DNA from 3 places in the Agrobacterium sp. CG160-95 genome. Region 2 is predicted to be linked to each of the others. Evidence: predicted binding sites of a transcription regulator. Region 2 holds the regulator's gene; each other region holds the start of a gene.
What was found. The regulator LexA, encoded in region 2, represses DNA repair genes until DNA is damaged. The targets are predictions, from matches to a motif close to TGTTCNNNNTGTGTTCNG.
Positions count from the first base shown of each region.

Region 1 (6,920 bases), on a different contig from region 2:
CACGACGGTTACGGACTTGGCGATATGGGCGAGATAGAGCGCTTCCTCCACGGCAGAGTTGCCGCCGCCGACCACGATCACATCCTTGTTGCGATAGAAGAAACCGTCGCAGGTGGCGCAGGCGGAAACGCCAAAGCCCTGAAAGTGCTGCTCACTCTCGATGCCGAGCCACTTGGCCTTTGCGCCTGTTGCGATGATCAGCGTGTCGGCGGTCCAGACCTGACCGGAATCGGTCTTGACCACGAAGGGGCGCGTGTTGGTTTCGACTTCGGTCACGAGGTCACTGACGATTTCCGCACCCACATGCGTCGCCTGCTTCAGCATCTGGTCCATCAGCCAGGGGCCCTGGATCGGATCGGCAAAGCCCGGATAGTTTTCGACGTCGGTGGTGATCATCAGCTGGCCACCCTGTTCCATGCCGGCAATCAGCACGGGTTTCAGCATTGCGCGGGCCGCGTAGATCGCCGCGGTATAGCCGGCGGGACCAGAGCCAATGATCAATACCTTGGTATGGCGGGCAGACATGGAAACAATCCTTTTTAAAGTAGCGGGGCCTTTCGGCAGCAGAACATTCCAGCCGAAGCACGGTGGACAGGCCGCAACCCCTTCGTTGCCCGGTATTTAAGGTTGTCTAGTGCCTTTATTCAAGGGCAGCCTTGCGTTACCAACAAGGCAGTTGTGGATGCGCGCGCAATTTTGTGACCGGCCGGCGGCATATTGTTGCGAATCCTGCGCCTGGTAGTACAAGGAAGTTCTCCGGCTTAACGAGGAACCTCTCCGTGACCAGCGTCGAACTCGATGCCATCGATCTGAAAATTCTGCGCGAATTGCAGCGCGACGGGCGCATGACCAACGTGGAGCTGGCCGAAAGGGTCGGTATTTCCGCGCCGCCGTGCCTCAGGCGCGTCCGCAAGCTGGAAGAAGCCGACGTGATCGAGGGTTATCACGCCATGTTGAACGCGCCGAAGCTCGGTTTCGATCTCGTTGCCTTCTGCATGGTCGGCCTCAAGCGCCAGTCGGACAGCAATCTGAAAGCCTTTGCAGCGGCGACGGCCGGATGGTCGCTGGTGCGCCAGGCCTGGATGGTATCCGGCGAAAGCGATTTCCTTCTGCATTGCATCGCCAGAAACCTGACCGAGTTTCAGGATTTCGTCATCGAGGTTCTGACAGCGGACGAAAACGTCGACACCGTGCGCACCATGCTCACCATCCGTCAGGTCAAACGCGTCGGTCTGGTGGAAATCTGATCGGCGGACCTTTGAGTGATTGCGCCGGCGCTTACCCGCGCCGCAACGCGTCATAGATCGCGCCGAGGCTTGTCGCCTCTTTTTCCAGCGGAAATGCAGTGCGCACATGCGAAAGTCCGGCACGGGCATGGTCCCTGGCGAGAGCGGGATCGGCAAGATAGGTTTTAATGGCATCCCGCAGGGACGCGTAGTCGCCGGCCTCAACGACCATGCCGGTCTCGCCCTTGACGATCATTTCCTCATAGGCGCCGGCATTGCTGGCAACGACAGCCGTCTCGGACGCCATGGCTTCCAGTGGCGTCAGGCCAAAGCCCTCGTTGCGTGACGGTGCGACATAGAGGGTTAGCCGCCGATACCAGGGCTTGATTTCGTCCACCTCGCCCTGAAACGCGATGCGGTCCGCAAGGCCGGCTGCTGCGACATCGGCCACGAGCTTGTCGGCGAAGGCCTTGTGCTCTGCGGTCACGCGGCCGGAGATGACGGCCGTCCATTCGGGATAGTCGGGCAGAAGTTCGATCATGGCGCGCACGAAAAGGTCTGTTCCCTTCTGGTGGCGCACCCGTCCGAAACATCCGATGAGAAACTGCCCAGGCAGGCCGGTCGAAGCGATCGTATCCTCCGGGCCGGTTGCGGGATGAAACAGCTCGGTATCGACGCCATGCATGACGACGCTGTGTGGTACTTCCAGAAACGAGCCTGAGCGGTCGCTTGTCGCGACGACCGCATCCATTTTTGAAATCAGAAAGCGGGTATAGGCGGAATGTCGCCTTTGCGCCGCCGAGGTGAACATCAGCTTCACCTTCATGCGCAGCACGTCACGCATGAGAATGCCCGGCAACATTTCGAGATTGCGGCGGGCGTGCCAGATGCGCGGACCGCTGAGCGGGCCGTTTTGCCAGAGCCGCCACAGATCACGGAAGTGAACATGTGGCAGATGCCGCGGCAGGCCCGGGCCGATGACGGCCACTTTCTGACCCAGCCGGTTTTGTACCGGAATAAGCTGCACGATGGTGGAGGTAACGCCGGACAGCCTGCGCTTGAAGTTCGGCGCAAGCACCTGCACATCTTTCAGACTGGCGTGGGACAAGATGGGCTTCCGTCTTTGCGGCTAAGGCAGGATGTTCAGTTCAGGATATCAATGCAATGCGCCCGAGGGGCGCATTGCATGAAAGGGCAGATCAGCCCCACTGTACGGCGAGAATCTCGTAACCCTTGGCGCCGCCCGGTGCGTTGACTTCGATGCTGTCACCGACTTCCTTGCCGATGAGGGCGCGGGCGATGGGCGAGGAAATGGAAATGCGTCCAGCCTTCACATCGGCTTCCTGGTCGCCAACGATCTGATAGATTCTTTCCTCGTCGCTATCCTCGTCGATCAGCTTGACGGTGGCGCCGAACTTGATCTTGGAACCGGACATCTTGGACAGGTCGATGACTTCCGCGCGTGCGGTCAAGTCTTCGAGTTCAGTGATGCGGCCTTCGTTATGGCTCTGGGCTTCCTTGGCAGCGTGGTATTCGGCATTTTCCGAAAGGTCGCCATGGGCGCGCGCCTCCGCAATTGCCTCGATGATACGGGGACGCTCCTCCTGCTGGCGAAAGCGCAGCTCCTCCTGCAGCTTGATGAATCCACCGTGCGTCATCGGTACTTTTTCTACCATTTTTTTATCCTTCGCAGTCCTGTCGCTTTACTTGCAGACACAAAAAGAAACAGGTTCCGGAGGGGAACTCCGGAACCATGCCAAAATCATAACTAAGCCGACTATATCAGAAGACGACAACGAAATGCCAGCAAATTTGAGACGGGCATTTTCTTGCATTCGTTCAGGGCTTTAACAGATGAGATTGACATTTTTCAATAGAACATATAGTGAACATAACCATGAAGAAGTCAATCAGGCAACGGCTGGCCATTCTTTCCGATGCGGCCAAATACGATGCGTCCTGTGCCTCCAGCGGCACGACGAAACGCAGCTCTGCTGCATCCGGCGGACTTGGCTCCACGGAGGGGTCGGGCATATGCCATGCCTATGCGCCGGACGGGCGCTGCATTTCGCTCCTGAAGATACTGCTCACCAATTTCTGTATCTATGATTGCGCCTATTGCATCAATCGTTCTTCGAGCAATGTCGAGCGGGCGCGGTTTACTGCCGAGGAGGTGGTGTGGCTGACGCTGGAGTTCTATCGGCGCAACTATATCGAGGGGCTGTTTCTCTCTTCCGGCATTATCCGCTCGTCCGATCATACGATGGAAGAGATGGTGCGGGTGGCGCGGGAACTGCGCGTCACGCATGGCTTTCGCGGCTACATCCATCTGAAATCCATTCCCGAAGCATCGCCAAAGCTTATTGAGGAAGCGGGGCTTTACGCCGACCGGCTGTCGATCAACATCGAATTGCCGACTGATAGCGGCGTCAGCCGTTTTGCGCCGGAAAAGCAGCCCGCCAATATTCGCCGCTCGATGGCTGATATCCGCCTGAAGATCGAGGAGGCGGGGGAGCCGACCGTCAGGACGCGAAAGACCAAACGTTTTGCGCCTGCCGGACAGAGCACGCAGATGATCGTTGGCGCGGATGGGGCTGATGACAGCACCATTCTGTCCACGAGCGCCCGGCTTTATGGCAGCTATGGTTTGCGGCGCGTCTATTATTCGGCTTTCAGCCCCATTCCGGATTCGTCGAAGAACCTGCCGCTCATCAAGCCGCCTTTGATGCGGGAACACAGGCTTTATCAGGCCGACTGGCTTTATCGTTTTTATGGGTTCGACATTGGTGAAATAACCGCGATCGGCGGTAACGGAATGCTCGATCTCGATATAGATCCGAAGCTTGCCTGGGCGCTGAAAAATCGCGACCGTTTTCCAGTGGACGTGAACGTGGCGGATCGCGAAATATTGCTGCGCGTGCCCGGCTTCGGTACCAAGACGGTCGCCTCGATCCTGTCTTCACGCCGGTTTCGCCGGTTGCGGCTGGAGGATATTGCCCGCTTCGGCGTTTCCCTGAAAAAGGTGAAGGCCTTCATCGTTGCTGACGGCTGGACGCCGGGCAAGCTGACTGAACGACCGGATTTGCGAGCGATGTTTGCTCCGCAGCCCGAACAATTATCGCTGCTGTGATGTACGGCCCAGTTCTGGAAGGGCGGGGCGATTTCGGCGAGTGGCGTGATGCGGCGCGCGCGGCTCTCGCCGCCAATGTGCCGCCGGAGGCGATTGACTGGCGGTTGCGGGATGAGAAAGCCGGGCTTCTCGATTTTGCCGGAGAGCCTTTGCCGGCGGCCCGTGCGGATGACGTGCAGGTGTCCGTTCCAGCCTCCTTCGTGACTTTGGCGCAAGCGATTATCTGTCATAGCGATCCGGGTCGTTTCGCACTGCTTTACCGGTTGCTGTGGCGGCTGAAGCGGGATCGCGCCCTGTTGCAGTTCAAGTCCGATGCGGATGTTTCCGAAGCCCGGCAGCTTGAAAAATCGGTCCGCCGCGATTGTCACAAGATGACGGCCTTTGTTCGCTTCAAGGAATTATCCTTGCCGCAGGGGCAGGGCGGGCGGCGGCGCTTCGTCGCATGGTTCGAGCCGGATCACTTCATCGTCGAGCGCACGGCCCCGTTTTTCCAGCGGCGGTTCACGGATATGGACTGGCTGATCGCGACACCGAACGGTTCCGCGCGGTGGGACGGAAACGTGCTGGAGACATTGCGGCAGGCCGCGTCCAAGCCTGAGCTGACGGATGAAACGGACGAGCTGTGGCGAACCTATTATGCCAATATATTCAATCCGGCGCGTCTGAAGATAAAAGCGATGACGGCAGAGATGCCAAAGAAATACTGGAAAAATTTGCCGGAAGCCGAGCTTATTCCAGGTCTCGTTCTCGGTGCCGAGGCGCGGGTGCTGGAGATGGCGGCAAAGGCTGCGAGCCAGCCGCAACCATTCCATCACCGCCTGCAGGCCGCGGCCTCGGCGCGTGAAGAGCCGCCACCGGCGCCGGACGGTACTCTCGCTTCATTGGCGCGGGAGGCTGGCCAATGCACGCGCTGCGCCCTGCATTGCAAGGCAACGCAGACAGTATTCGGCATGGGACCTGAAGATGCGAAAGTGATGATCGTCGGGGAACAGCCGGGAGATCACGAGGATCTTGCCGGAAAACCTTTCGTCGGTCCCGCTGGTCAGTTGTTCGACCGGACGTTGGTTGAAGCCGGTATTGACCGCAAAAAGCTTTATGTCACCAACGCCGTCAAACACTTCAAATACGAGGCCCGCGGCAAGCGGCGCATTCACCAGCGGCCGGATGCGGGCGAGGTGCAGCAATGCCGCTGGTGGCTTAACAAGGAAATCGAGCTGGTACGGCCGAAGCTTATCGTTGCCATGGGTGCAACTGCGCTTTATGCGCTGACAGGCGGAAAGGAAAAGGTGTCCGAGGTTCGGGGTCGCCCGATACCGATGCAGGAGGAGCGGACGCTTTTTGTCACGGTGCACCCTTCCTATCTTCTTCGCCTTCCCGACTCGCAGCAGAAGGAGGCGGAAATGCAGAATTTCAGGAATGAAATTGATTTTATAAGCTTATTCTAATAGACTTTTTTGTGTGTTGCTATGCTATATTGAATGATCATCGATGTCTTCATCGATATGATTAAATTTTTGTTTATTGGTTATTTTTATTGAAATTTTATACTTTATACTATAACTAAGATATTTATATTTATTCATTGCGTGGATGTATGATGCTCGGCGAGCTAGATCTTGCAACAGTGATACTGATGCAAAAGTGTTCTTACATTGTTGGAATGCTGAGTTTTATATATCTGAAGCTCACAAATCGTGGTTTGCACGGCCCGACAGCTCTTGCAGCAGGCTTCGCAGCCATGGCTGCCGGCTCCACGCTCGCTGGGTACGGCGAATGGGGAATAATGTCTCCGGCCTTGTGGCAATTCGGCAGCATCGTCTTCGGTATCGTGGGTTATGCGCTAATCTGGCTTGGCCTGAAAATCGTGAGCGATGGACGTGCTGCCAGCAGGGGGACAGTATCAGCTGTCTGTTTGATTGCCTTGCTGGCAATTGTCCTTGCACAGCAGGTGGCTGACAATAACGCTTATCGTGCGGCCCTGTTCAACGGCTGTGCGGCTGTGGCCTATCTTGCGGGAGCTGGCGGGCTTTTCGCGCGGTGGCGCGAGGAGCCACTCCTGTCCCGCTTCGCGTTGGGCGCGATTGCGGGTATTTCCGGCCTGATTTCGTTGTCGGTGGCAAAGAGCGTGCTTTTGCCCCAATACGCCGCCATCGATCTGGTCAATGCGTTTTTCTTGATCATCATGTTGAACTTCGCCATTGCGCTGTTCGTGATGATGCTGGTAGCCGAGCGGTCAGAGCGGAAATTGCTGGTTCTCGCCAACACCGATCCTTTGACGGGCGTCAAGAACCGTCGTTTTTTCTTCCAGGCCATGCCGGCGGTGCCGGGTCCCAACGATGCGGCGATGCTGCTCGATATCGACCACTTCAAATCAATCAACGACCGCTTCGGCCACGCCGTCGGCGACAGCGTTCTTCAGGAAGTGGCGAAGCGTATCGGCGGCAGCATACGCGGTGGTGACGTGCTGGCGCGTTACGGTGGCGAGGAGTTCATCATCTTCCTGCCGGGTGCCGGTGTTCAAAAGGCTTGCATGATCGGAGAACGCATTCGCGATGCGATTGCGA
Region 1 covers NZ_JBNWDU010000004.1:381,331-388,250, forward strand. Annotated here, with positions in the region: gene trxB (thioredoxin-disulfide reductase) at 1-525, opposite strand, end outside; gene ACQZ63_RS16215 (Lrp/AsnC family transcriptional regulator) at 780-1,247, shown strand; gene ACQZ63_RS16220 (glycosyltransferase family 4 protein) at 1,279-2,334, opposite strand; gene greA (transcription elongation factor GreA) at 2,426-2,902, opposite strand; gene ACQZ63_RS16230 (putative DNA modification/repair radical SAM protein) at 3,124-4,356, shown strand; gene ACQZ63_RS16235 (UdgX family uracil-DNA binding protein) at 4,356-5,801, shown strand; gene ACQZ63_RS16240 (GGDEF domain-containing protein) at 5,954-6,920, shown strand, end outside.
Region 1: ACQZ63_RS16230 (putative DNA modification/repair radical SAM protein) is a predicted target of LexA. The motif match lies at 3,101-3,118, and genes of this name have one in related genera.

Region 2 (6,920 bases):
AGCAGATGCGCGTTCGGGCCGCCGACATAACGGTAAAGCGGCAGGCCGGAGGCTTCAGCGGCAGCCTTCGCAACGGCGAGCGACACGCCGAGGATGGCGTTGGCGCCGATGCGCGACTTGTTCGGCGTGCCGTCGAGCGCGATCATCATCTGGTCGATCTGGATCTGGTTTTCAGCGTCGAAACCGCCAATCGCGTCGAAGATTTCTGTATTGACGGCTTCGACCGCCTTTTCCACGCCCTTGCCGAGATAACGCTTGCCGCCATCGCGCAGCTCAACCGCCTCATGCGCGCCGGTGGAGGCGCCGGAGGGAACGGCGGCACGGCCCATGGAGCCGTCTTCGAGATAAACGTCGACTTCAACGGTCGGATTGCCGCGGCTGTCGAGAATTTCGCGCGCGATGATATCGGTAATGGCAGTCATGGTCTCTCCCTTGGGAATGGAACAGATATTTTCCGTCGCCTGTCTTAGACGATGGCGAAGAAATTACAATGACGGTGGGCAGCGGAAACGGCCCGCCCGCCATTAAAATCGATTGGCACAAAAGTGCCCGCCGTCACGGTCAGCCGATCAGGCTTTCGTAATCGCGTCGAAAGCCAGAAGCTTTTCGAGCAGTTTCGGCATGTCCTTCAGGTGGACCATGTTCGGGCCGTCTGACGGCGCATTGTCCGGATCCTCATGGGTCTCGATGAAGAGACCAGCCACGCCAACCGCAACGGCCGCACGCGCCAACGTCTCGACGAATTCGCGCTGGCCACCTGTGGAGCCGCCCTGCCCGCCCGGTTGCTGCACCGAATGGGTGGCATCGAACACGACAGGTGCGCCGAGCGCTGCCATGATCGGCAAAGAGCGCATGTCGGAAACCAGCGTGTTGTAACCGAAGGACGCGCCGCGCTCGCACAACATCACATTCGGATTGCCGCTCTCATTGAGCTTGGCAAGCACGTTCTTCATGTCCCAGGGCGCCAGAAACTGGCCTTTCTTGACGTTGATGACGCGGCCGGTCTTGGCGGCAGCAACGAGAAGATCGGTCTGGCGGCTTAGGAACGCCGGGATCTGCAGCACGTCCACTACCTCGGAAACGATGGCGCATTGCTCTTCCGTGTGGATGTCGGTCAGAACAGGAAAACCGAATTCCTTTTTGAGATCGGCAAAAACCTGCATCGCGTTATCCAGGCCGATGCCGCGTTTTCCGGAAAGCGAAGTGCGGTTCGCCTTGTCGAAAGAAGACTTGTAGACAAGCCCTATTCCCAGCTTGTCGCAAAGCTCCTTCAGCACGCCAGCGATCATGAAGGCATGTTCGCGGCTTTCCATCTGGCACGGACCGGCAATCAGCGAAAACCGCTCGGTATTCGAGAAGGAAACCTTGCTGGCGCCGTCGCCGGCAGTGACTTTAAGATTGTTCGTAACGCTCATCATTTTTCCTCGAAGGCGAAGGCAACGCCCTGACCGGGTGCCGCGGGCACCACCAGACGGCCGTCCGCTTTTGCGCAGGACACGCCATTAGCAGCAAGCACCGCCTCTGTCACGGCAAGATCGTGTGACGAAAAGACGATGCCCGCGCCGCGCAATCCGCCTTCGTTGCCATCCTGAGCATTCAGGGTCTGCCCGCCGAAAGGCGGTTTTCCGGTCAATCTGATGCTGGCATTGCCGGTCGCGAAAACCATATCACCGCCCGGAGACCATTTGCCTTCACAGGCAAACACTGTCTCGATCAGGCCCGCCACCTTCATATTGCCGCCGGAAAACAGGACGATTTCACTCAGGCCGGTGACACCATTGGCGTGGCGCTCCAGCATGGTGCGATCGCCCGGAAGGGCTTGAAGCCGTTGACAACTGAACAAAAAGAAATCCGCGGCCGCTCCGCTTGCCGCAAAAGCCAGCCGGAACGCCGCCTCGCCTTGCGAGCCATCCGACATCCGAACAGGCCGCGAAAACTCGAAAACATCGCCCGCCGAAAGGCCGGCTGCCCGAAACCGCTCATGGTCAACCAAGGCGTCTTCAGTCCTGGCGACAAGAGCCGAAAAACCCTCCTGCCCGTCCCGTTGCCGGAAGGCCACATCCCTGCCGGTGAACACATCACCCCTCTCTATTGACGCATTATATTTAGCCGGATCAGCAATTGCGAGCGGCTCCAGATAGGTGCCATCGGCGAAAAATACGCAGGCATTTTGGGTGCCGAAAGGATGCAGAGCCTCCGGCGCAACCGTAAAGCCAAGACTGACGAGGCGCTTCACGGCGACGCCTATGACTTCCACGGGCAAAACGAGATGGTCAACGCTATAGGGTTTCGTCATGAAAATGTATCCTGCCGGCCTTCCGCCCGGAGCATGCCGGGACGGTTTCGACCGCACAAAAGCACAATTGCGTGCTATGAGGCAAATCATCACAGCAACAGATGGCACCTTCACGAAATTTTAGGGGATTGCAGAACACATATGGAACATATAGTGTTCGTTCTGTATTTGTTTCGCGACTTCCACTACGATTCTAAAGGGTGTTTTCCTCATGCTCACGCGCAAACAGCAGGAATTGCTTCTCTTCATTCATGAACGAATGAAAGAGTCCGGCGTGCCGCCCTCCTTCGATGAAATGAAGGACGCACTCGATCTTGCTTCGAAATCCGGCATCCACCGCCTGATAACCGCTCTCGAAGAGCGCGGGTTCATTCGTCGGCTACCGAATAGAGCCCGGGCGCTGGAAGTCATCAAGCTGCCCGAGGCTTATACGCCGGGTGCAAGGCCGCAGCGCGGCTTTTCGCCGAGCGTTATCGAAGGCAGCCTTGGCAAGCCCAAGACGCCGGAACCGGCCCCTGCCCCCAAGACGCCGGCCAATGATCTGGGCGGGGCTGTCACCGTGCCGGTCATGGGCCGCATCGCTGCGGGCGTGCCGATTTCCGCCATCCAGAACAACACCCATGATGTGGCCGTGCCAGTAGACATGCTTGGCACGGGCGAACATTACGCTCTTGAGGTCAAGGGTGATTCGATGATCGAGGCCGGCATTTTCGACGGCGACACAGTCATCATCCGCAACGGCAACACCGCCAATCCCGGGGACATCGTTGTGGCTCTGGTGGATGACGAGGAAGCCACGCTGAAGCGCTTCCGCCGCAAGGGAGCCTCCATTGCGCTCGAGGCGGCAAACCCAGCCTATGAGACCCGTATCTTCGGGCCCGACCGGGTGAAAATTCAGGGCAAGCTGGTGGGGCTGATCCGCCGCTACCATTGATCTTATCGAACCGAACGTATTCACTTTACAATAGGCGTCATCGTGAAGATGGCGCCTATAATCGGGTTTGGCTGTTTCCAAACGTGGCGTGCTTTTGCGGGTGCACGAGGATATGCGCCATTCAGCCTATGCGCGTTGCCCTTTCTAAACTGAGTTCCTACTCCATAAAGATGCTTCGGTTTCGCTACAGGCGTGGTGGCGAATGGGCTGTTCGCTATAATTGTCGAAGCGATCCCATCCGCTGTTTTTTAGCGACGTTGTTCTGTCGTGTTGCGCAGTCAGTTTTAGTGGTCACCAAAGGGTGACTTATCGCAAGGCGCGCTCTCAGTGACCCCACATCACCATTCATCAACGGCGTTTATGGGAGCCATGGATAATTTTCGATATTCCGTGAACGCTTGGCAGGTGTAGAAATACGCGTCATATCCGGGAGATACGCCATGTACGATCTTTATATAGCCAACAAGAACTATTCTTCATGGTCGCTGCGGCCGTGGGTATTGATGCGCACGCTCGGTATCGCCTTTGATGAAAAGCTCATTCCGTTCGGCGAAGGCGTCTCCTTCTCCTCCTTTTCGCCGACGGGCAAGGTGCCCTGCCTGGTCGACGAGGGTATGACGGTTTGGGAAACGCTTTCGATCGTCGAATATCTTGCTGAAAGACACCAGAGCGTCTGGGCAAGCGACAAGCATGCGAGGGCATGGTCGCGTTCGGCCGCAAGTGAGATGCATGCCGGCTTTTCCTCGCTGCGCAATCTCTATCCCATGTCGGTGGGCATTCGGGTCAAACCCAGGGGCGGCGATGCCGGACTTAAGGCCGATATAAAGCGGATTGATGCGTTGTGGAGCGAGGGTCTTACAAAATTCGGCGGGCCATATCTTGCCGGTCAAAAGTTCACGGCGGTCGATGCTTTCTTCTGCCCGGTTGCATTCCGTTTCCAGACCTATGGCAGCGCGGATCTTTCGCCAGCAGCGAAAGCCTATTGCGACCGGCTGCTCGCCCTGCCTGCCATGCAAGAATGGTACGAGGCCGGTTTGAAGGAGAGCTGGCGCGACGCTGGTCATGAAGAGGAAGTTGGCGAGATCGGCGAATTGACTGAAGATTTGCGCGCCAAGGCCCGATGATCCATGCTGGCGGCAGTCATTGCGACGCCGCCAGCAGCCGGATGATGGGCTGCGGCAGATCACGGTCGAAACGTCCGCTTTTCCAGTCGTAATAACGGTGCTGGCTCCAGGGCCTGTCCGTTCCGGCGATTGCGGCGCGCAGCCCGCTCGCCACACCCTCCTCCCTCTTGTCAGCAAAATCTATTTCCACGGAACCGAGACGCCGCAAGATGTCACGGCTGAGCAGGAGTGCACCCGAGCGGCACTGAGAAAAAGAGGTTCTGCGGGAAACAACGACGATATCGGCAATATCGCAGGCTTTTCCGGCGAAGCGGCCATCTTCCAGAACGACAATCCACTCTCCGCTCGCGGCGCTCGCTACGCACCATATGTCTTTCCTGCAGGTGAAGACGCCAGCTTTGGCGTCTTTGAGCGCCGCCGTCATCTCGCGCACCACCACAGCCATGTCTTCCGGCGACAGTTTCGATCTCGAGGCAGAACCAGCAGTATTTGCCGTGCTCTCGCCATTTATAAAACCCGGCGGCACGGTTTTTTCCGGCAGCAGCAGCGCCCTTTGCCACTGGCCGTAAACGAAGCCCTGCGGACGGGCTTTTGTGGTTGAGACCTTGCCATCCTCCACGAGTGCCACCAATTCGCCGTCCTCGTGAATCAATAGATCCGGCAGATCACGATAGGCCGTAACTGCCGACACGCCGAAGGCCAAGAGCAGAAACGGGATGCCAAGAAGTGCAAGCCGGCTGCGCAGCAATGTCAGCAGCAGGAAACCCACCGAAGCCAAACCGATAAACCAGCCATGCGGACGCCCCGTCGCTGCGCTGCCGCCCCAGGAGGCCACCTCGTTTGCAACCTCGATGACGAGTGCCATGCCATAACCCATGATCTTCAGGAACGGCGCGTCGAGCCCGAAGGGCATCAGCAGCATGGCGATAAGAGCGAATGGCATGACGATCAGCGACATGAGCGGCATTGCAGCCAGATTGGCGAACAGTCCATAGGTGGTGACACGGTGAAAATGTTCGGCCGAATAGATCGCCGTAGAAAGGCCCCCGATCAGCGACGTCGTGATAACGCCGCCAATGACCGCGCCCATCATTTCCGCCACCTTCAGCCATGCGGGCTTGCGCCCGATGAACAGCCTTTCGCGATCCGTGCGCCAACGGCTCCAGAAGGCATAGGCGGACACAAGCGCTATGGTGGCCGCAAATGACATCTGAAAACTCGGACCCATGATTTCCGAGGGCGAGAAAGCCAGAATGATCAGGGCGGAAATGGCAACGTTTCTGAGGCTGAGTGATGGCTGATCGAAAAGGACCGCGATCAGCATCACAGACATCATCAGCCAGGCACGCTCGGCGGAAACGGCAAAACCGGAAATCAGATAATAGGCAAGCGTCATCAGCAGTGCCGCGAAAGCCGCGATCTTCTTGACCGGCCAGCGCTGCGCAAAGGCGGGAAACAGGCTGAAAGCCAGTCTCAGGCCAACAAAGAATATGCCGGAGGCCAGTGCCATGTTGAGCCCGGATATGGCAACGATATGGGCAAGGCCGGAGAGCCGCAACGCCTCCATCGTCTCCGCCGATATAGCCTGTCTCTCATCGGTGATGATGGAGGCGGCGAAGGCTCCGGCATCACCGCCGATGGTGGTGCGGATGCGTTCGGCAATTGCGCTGCGAAGGCCGTAAAGCCGCATATCGGCCCATTCCAGCCAACCCTTGTCAGGCCTTGCGTCACCAACGGGTGATACAAGCGCATCCGGTGATTTATAAAAGAAAGCGGTCGCGCCTATGCCTCTGAAATAGGACGTGAAGGCGAAGTCGTTCAGTCCCGGCAAGGCCGGGCCGGACGGCGGCGAGAGGCGGACCTTGCCGCGAAGGTTGGCGCCGAGTGCGATCGGCTCGCCTCCGCCACGCGAAAGCACCGATATCCTCTGCGGCGGACGCGACAATGTCGGGTCCGCTGTTGCGGTCAGATCGACGACATATCGCCAGTAGCCGCGTGCATCGACCTCCCGGCGCGCCACAGTGCCGGTGATGGTGGTGGTGACGGGGGTATCCAGCACCACGGTCCCTGCCCGTCGGGTTTCGAAATCGGCCAGGAGCATGCCGAGCAATAGAAAAGCGAAAGGGCCGCAAACCGCCGCCACAATGCCAGCTTTATATCTCACAAAGAGCGCCAGAACGGCGACAAATAGAAATGTGGCAATCAAAATGACCGGGGAAGGCGTGGCATCTAGAGAAAACCAGAGTACCGCGCCGCAGCCGATGGAAACTGGAATGAAAAGAAAATCGTGGCCGAATGCGCGCTCCTCGGCCAGGTACGTGGCGATTTTTTCGACCACGGTAGTGTTGCGGTTAATCTCCGGAATAATGGCGGGAGTGTCATATGTTGCCGCATCACTGCTTCGGCGGAGAGGAAACAGAATTTCCCGCGTGCCGGGCAAGTCTCCCTGCATCGTTTTAGCATATTCGAAATGCTGTTTTTCCCCTTGACCGAGCAATCCCCACCGCCCCTTGCCGCACCAAAAACAGGTTTGCAGACCAGCGCTGGGGATTGCAATCCTTTACTT
Region 2 covers NZ_JBNWDU010000001.1:57,179-64,098, forward strand. Annotated here, with positions in the region: gene eno (phosphopyruvate hydratase) at 1-422, opposite strand, end outside; gene kdsA (3-deoxy-8-phosphooctulonate synthase) at 570-1,415, opposite strand; gene ACQZ63_RS00325 (VOC family protein) at 1,415-2,296, opposite strand; gene lexA (transcriptional repressor LexA) at 2,508-3,230, shown strand; gene ACQZ63_RS00335 (glutathione S-transferase family protein) at 3,671-4,354, shown strand; gene ACQZ63_RS00340 (ComEC/Rec2 family competence protein) at 4,371-6,806, opposite strand.

Region 3 (6,920 bases), on a different contig from region 2:
AAGCTGCAGCGAAGGATATGCAGGCAGCGGGTTGAGGAAACTGACAGGCATTTCGCCTGAAAGCGGAGCACGAGCGCTTACAAGGGTCACAAAACGGATTTTGGAAGCGGGCTTATTCGTTGGGCTGGGCGAGTGGTTCGCCGATCTCGATTGCATGCCCGTCCGGATCATAAAAACGGAACACTCTCTGTCCCCATGCCTGCCGCTCAACGGGATGGATCAACTCCACATGCGGCGCAATATTCCGAAATGCCGCATCGACATCCTCGTGTTCGAAATAGAGCAGCAGGTTCCGTCTGCCGTAAGGTTTGTCCGTGTCCGGCGATGTCCGCCAGACCGTCTGTTCGAGCGAACGCCCCTCATGGATTGCAAAGCCGCTTTCAAAGAGGACGAAATTTCCGAAATCGTCCAAAACCTTCAGGCCGAGCCTGTCACGATAAAACTCCCTGGAGCGGTTGATATCGCACACGAAAGGGATGGGATTTACAAAGCGCATCACGTTCCTTTCGGATTTCAACATCCAGAATCAAAAAAGCGGGGTAGAACCCCGCCTTTTTTCAATTCATCCAGATCAGGCCGCCAGGGCCGCTGCCACCGCGTCGATGGCGTCCTGTGCCTTGGCGCCATCGGGGCCGCCGGCCTGCGCCATATCCGGGCGTCCACCGCCGCCCTTGCCGCCGAGGGCCGCAGAGGCCGTGCGGACGATATCGACGGCGCTGAAACGGCCAGTCAGATCCTCGGTCACGGCAGCAACAGCACTTGCCTTGCCGTCTTCGGACACGGCGATCAGCAGCACGACGCCGGAGCCGATATTGGCCTTGGCTTCATCTGCAAGACCCTTCAGGTCCTTGGCATCGATGCCGGACAGGGATTTTGCGAGGAAATTGACGCCCGCAACCTGCTGTACGTCGTTTGCGCCGGCATCCGACGAGCCGCCGCCCATGGCGAGTTTCTTGCGGGCATCCGCAAGCTCGCGCTCCAGCTTCTTGCGCTCGTCGAGAAGTCCCTCGACACGCGACAGTACATCGCCCGGCTGAACCTTCAGCGACGAGGCCAGTGCCTTTACGCGCTCATCCTGCTCGGAGAGATAGGCAAGCGCGCCCTGACCCGTTACGGCCTCAAGACGGCGCACGCCCGCACCGACGGCACTTTCGCCGAGAATGCGGATAAGGCCGATCTGGCCGGTTGCGGCAACATGGGTGCCGCCGCAAAGCTCGACCGAGTACGGACGGTTGGCCTTCGCACCGTGAACACCGGTGCCCATGGAGACAACGCGGACTTCATCGCCGTATTTTTCGCCAAACAGTGCCATAGCACCCTCGGCGATGGCGTCGTCAACGCTCATCAGACGCGTCACGACAGGCGAGTTCTGCAAGACGATCTCGTTTGCCATTTCCTCTACGACCTTCAGCTCCTCTGCCGACATCGGCTTCGGATGCGAAACGTCAAAGCGCAGACGCTCGGGTGCGACCAGCGAACCCTTCTGTGCGACGTGCGTACCAAGCACCTCGCGCAGCGCCTCATGCAGCAGGTGGGTGGCGGAGTGGTTGGCGCGCAGACGCGAGCGGCGGTCGTGATCGACCGTCAGCTGCACGGCGTCATCGAGCTTCAATCCACCCTTGGACACCGTGCCGGAATGCACGAAAAGGCCCTCGCCCTTCTTCTGGGTTTCTGAAACGGTAAAGGTGCCGTTATCGCCAGAGATTACGCCCGTATCGCCCATCTGACCGCCGGACTCGCCATAAAATGGCGTCTGGTTGACGACGATCTGCACCGTCTCGCCCTCGGCAGCACTGTCCACCGACTTGCCGTCCTTGACGATCGCCTGAATAACGCCTTCGGCTGTTTCAGTGTCGTAACCGAGGAATTCGGTCGCGCCGAGCTTTTCCTTCAGTTCGAACCACACCGTTTCGGTCGCCTTGTCGCCGGAACCAGCCCAGTGCGAGCGTGCTTCCGCCTTCTGGCGCTGCATGGCATCGGTGAAGCCGGAAATATCGACGCCGATCTCACGGGCGCGCAGCGCATCCTGCGTCAGATCGAGCGGGAAGCCATAGGTATCGTAAAGCTTGAAAGCGGTTTCGCCGTCCAGCATATCGCCCTTGTGCAGGGTCGAGGTCGCGTCGGAAAGCAGCGACAGGCCGCGTTCCAGCGTCTTGCGGAAACGGGTTTCCTCAAGCTTCAGCGTCTCGGAGATCAGCGCCTCGGCGCGAACCAGTTCCGGATAGGCGCGGCCCATCTGCTGTATCAGCGCCGGCAGCAGCTTGTAGATCAGCGGCTCGCGCGAACCGAGAAGCTCGGCATGGCGCATGGCACGGCGCATGATGCGGCGCAGAACGTAACCACGGCCCTCATTCGACGGCAGGACGCCATCGGCGATCAGGAAAGCGGAGGAGCGCAGATGGTCGGCAATGACGCGGTGGCTGGCACGCTTCTCGCCCTCTGCCGGAACGCCGGTCGCTTCGACGGAGGCCGAAATCAGCGCCCGGAACAGATCGGTGTCGTAATTGTCGTGTTTGCCCTGCAACAACGCCGAAATGCGCTCGAGACCCATGCCGGTGTCGATAGAAGGGCGCGGCAGATCGATGCGCTCTTCCTTCGTCAGTTGCTCATATTGCATGAAGACGAGGTTCCAGATTTCGATGAAACGGTCGCCATCCTCTTCCGGCGAACCGGGCGGTCCGCCCCAGATATGATCGCCGTGGTCATAGAAGATTTCCGAGCAGGGACCGCACGGACCGGTATCGCCCATGGCCCAGAAATTATCGCTGGTCGGAATACGGATGATGCGATCGTCAGAGAAACCGGCGATCTTCTTCCAGAGATTAAAAGCCTCGTCGTCGGTGTGGTAGACCGTGACCAGCAGACGGTTGCGATCGATGCCGAATTCCTTGGTGATCAGGTTCCAGGCATGGGTAATCGCCTCTTCCTTGAAATAGTCGCCAAAGGAGAAATTGCCGAGCATTTCGAAGAACGTGTGGTGACGGGCCGTATAACCGACATTGTCGAGGTCGTTATGCTTGCCACCGGCGCGCACACATTTCTGCGCGGAAGCGGCCGTGGAATAAGGACGGCTTTCGAGACCGGTGAAGACGTTCTTGAACTGCACCATGCCGGCATTGGTGAACATCAGCGTCGGATCGTTGCGCGGCACCAGCGGGCTGGAGGGCACAATCTCGTGTCCGTTCTTCTTGAAGTAGTCGAGAAAGGTCGACCGAATTTCATTCACACCGCTCATGCCCACACACCGCTCACAGCTGGAGTCCATCACCGCCATCCCGAATGATGGCTATCTTGCAAAATCAAAGGCTTTTATCGTCCGCATCCTGCCCTGTCCAGCCATGGAGGCGCACCAAGGCGTCTAGGCAAAGAAAAAGGGCCACGCGAGGAAAATCGCACGACCCTTTTGATCCATACCGGCTCATGCCGGCAAAGCCACCGGACGCGAACGCCCGGACCTTCGAATGCATCAGCCCTCGTCGGGACCGTCGTCGCTTTCGCCAGCTTCCGGGCCGCCATTTTGCAGGAACCGATCGGCGATCAGACCGGCGTTCTGGCGCAGCGCCAGTTCGATCTCGCTTGCCATTTCCGGATTGTCGCGCAGGAAGGTCTTGGCATTTTCACGCCCCTGCCCCAAACGCTGGCTGTTATAGGAGAACCATGCACCGGATTTCTCGACGATACCGGCTTTCACGCCGAGATCGACAAGCTCGCCGGTCTTGGAAACACCTTCGCCATACATGATGTCGAATTCCACCTGCTTGAAAGGCGGTGCCATCTTGTTCTTGACGACCTTGACGCGGGTCTGGTTGCCGACAACCTCTTCACGCTCCTTGACGGCGCCGATACGGCGAATGTCGAGACGCACCGAGGCGTAGAATTTAAGCGCATTACCGCCCGTCGTCGTTTCCGGCGAACCGAACATGACGCCGATCTTCATGCGGATCTGGTTGATGAAGATCACCATGCACTTCGACTTGGAGATCGAGGCGGTCAGCTTGCGCAGCGCCTGGCTCATCAGACGTGCCTGAAGGCCCGGCAGGCTGTCGCCCATCTCGCCTTCGATTTCGGCACGCGGCGTCAGCGCCGCAACCGAGTCCACCACCAGAATGTCGACGGCACCGGAGCGCACCAGCGTATCGGTGATTTCAAGCGCCTGCTCGCCCGTATCCGGCTGCGAGATCAGAAGGTTCTGCAAATCCACACCGAGCTTGCGGGCATAGACCGGATCGAGCGCGTGTTCGGCATCCACGAAGGCGCAGATGCCGCCCTTCTTCTGGGCTTCCGCGATCGTCTGCAACGCAAGCGTCGTCTTACCGGAGCTTTCCGGGCCGTAAATCTCAACGATACGCCCCTTCGGCAAACCGCCGATACCGAGCGCTATATCCAGGCTGAGAGAACCCGTCGAAATGGTCTCTACTTCAACCACGTTTTCATTGGAACCGAGCTTCATGATCGATCCCTTGCCGAACGACCGTTCGATCTGGGAGAGCGCCGCTTCCAGTGCCTTGCTTTTATCCACCGATTTATCCTCTACGAGACGCAAAGAATTTTGTGCCATCCGATCCACCTTTAGGTTATTGAAGCCGCACAGGCAATGAAGCAGTATGGAAATAGGATGTACTCTATTTGTTCTCATATCGCAAGGCGCAGCCAGCATATTGAAAACAAATAGCGATAAGTGGTTTGTTCTGCTTTCGTTTTTCCGTGTCCGGCCTATCGCTGCGGGCCGGATGTGAAGGGGAACAAACAGAAGATTGGGACGAATCGTCCACCTTTTCCATTCGCGAAAGAGGGAAACACAAGCGTGAAGAAAATACTCGTTCTGGGCGGCGCGCATATAGACAGGCGCGGCATGATCGAGACTGAAACGGCGCCCGGCGCCAGCAATCCTGGCTCATGGATGGAAGAGGCTGGCGGCGGCGGTTTCAACGCGGCGCGCAATCTTTCCCGGCTCGGGTTTGCCGTCCGTATCATCGCACCGCGCGGCGGCGACGTGACCGGCGAAGCGGTGGCGGAGGCAGCAAGGCAGGCGGGCGTGGAAGATACGCCCTTCGTTTTCCTCGATCGCCGCACGCCAAGCTACACCGCCATTCTGGAGCGCGACGGCAATCTTGTCATCGCACTTGCGGATATGGACCTTTACAAGCTGTTTTCGCCGCGCCGACTCAAAGTTCGCGCGGTGCGTGACGCGATTACCGCGAGCGACCTTCTGCTTTGCGATGCCAATCTGCCGGAGGATACGTTGAAGGCGCTCGGTCTCATTGCCCGCGCCTGCCAAAAGCCGCTCGCGGCCATCGCCATTTCGCCCGCCAAGGCGGTGAAGCTGAAGGACATGCTCGCCGATATAGACATTCTCTTCATGAACGAGGCAGAGGCGCGCGCGCTGACGGGACAGACGGCAGACAATGTTCGCGACTGGCCGGGTATTCTCCGCAGCGCAGGCCTTGCCGGCGGCGTCATCACCCGTGGCGCAAGCGAAGTGGTAGCCTTCAACGCGACGCAAACCGCAAGCCTCCACCCACCAATCATCCGCGAGGTGAAAGACGTAACCGGCGCCGGAGACGCCATGGCGTCCGGTTATCTCGCGGCGATTACGGAGGGCAAAGCCATCACTGAGGCCCTGCGACTGGGTGCCGCGGCGGCCGCCATCACCGTGCAATCGCCTTTCGCCACCGCCCAAGACCTGTCAAAAGACAGTGTCGAGACCATGTTGGGGCTTGTCCCCAAGGCCGAAATGCTGGCATGAACCCGTTTTTTTATAGTCTGGAACAAACAGAATGACCCGCCCCATCTCCCCGCTCCTGCCCATCGTCTATTCGCAAGAGGTTGCCGCTGCCAAACAGCGCGGCGCGCCGATCGTCGCGCTGGAATCGACCATCATCACCCACGGCATGCCCTATCCCGGCAATATCGAGATGGCCGAAGGCGTCGAACAGATCATCCGCGATCAGGGAGCCGTTCCGGCAACCATCGCCGTCATTCACGGCACGCTGCATATCGGCCTCGAGAAGGAGCAGCTCGAAGCGCTTGCCCAGACCACCGACGCCATGAAGGTCTCGCGCGCCGATATTGCCTTTGCGATTGCCGAGCGCCGCACCGGTGCCACGACAGTGGCAGCCACCATGATTGCCGCTGCCCGCGCCGGCATCCGCGTTTTCGCCACCGGCGGCATCGGCGGTGTGCACAAGGGCGCGGAGGAAACCTTCGATATTTCCGCCGATCTGACCGAGCTTGCCAAAACCGGCGTGATCGTCGTCTGCGCCGGCGCCAAGGCCATTCTTGACATCCCGAAGACGCTGGAAGTTCTCGAAACCAACGGCGTGCCTGTCGTGACTTTCGGTTCGGAAGAGTTCCCGGCTTTCTGGTCGCGTTCGTCGGGCCTTCCCAGCCCGCTGTCGCTCAACAGCCCTGCAGCCATCGCCAATTTCCAGACGACCCGCGAACAGCTTGGCATCGATGGCGGTATGCTGATTGCCAATCCCGTGCCGGAAGAGGACGAAATTCCGCGCGAGGAGATGGAAATCTACATCAATCGCGCCATTTCCCACGCCGAGCGCGAGGACATCACCGGCAAGGCCGTCACGCCCTTCCTGCTCGGCGATATCTTCCGCCTGACCGACGGCCGCAGCCTCGCGACCAATATCGCGCTCGTACGCAACAATGCCCAGCTCGCAGCAGAGATTGCTGTGGCGCTTAACTAAGCGTTAGAGGCTGGATTATCCTCAAATTTGAGGATTATGGCAGGGTGAGAAGCATCCCAGTCATGCCGGATTTGATCACGCTGCCCCCCGGATCTGGTCCGGCGTTACGGATAATGTGTCGGACTGGGAACTTTGCTACCAATAAAAAAGCCCGGAAAGCTTTGCGCTTTCCGGGCTTTCATTTTTCAGTTCCTGAACCTTATCAGTTCTGGGCGACCG
Region 3 covers NZ_JBNWDU010000005.1:47,767-54,686, reverse strand. Annotated here, with positions in the region: gene ACQZ63_RS17525 (glutathione S-transferase family protein) at 1-35, shown strand, start outside; gene ACQZ63_RS17520 (VOC family protein) at 113-496, opposite strand; gene alaS (alanine--tRNA ligase) at 572-3,235, opposite strand; gene recA (recombinase RecA) at 3,467-4,558, opposite strand; gene ACQZ63_RS17505 (carbohydrate kinase family protein) at 4,805-5,746, shown strand; gene ACQZ63_RS17500 (pseudouridine-5'-phosphate glycosidase) at 5,778-6,701, shown strand; gene ACQZ63_RS17495 (OmpA family protein) at 6,904-6,920, opposite strand, start outside.
Region 3: recA (recombinase RecA) is a predicted target of LexA. The motif match lies at 4,617-4,634, and genes of this name have one in related genera.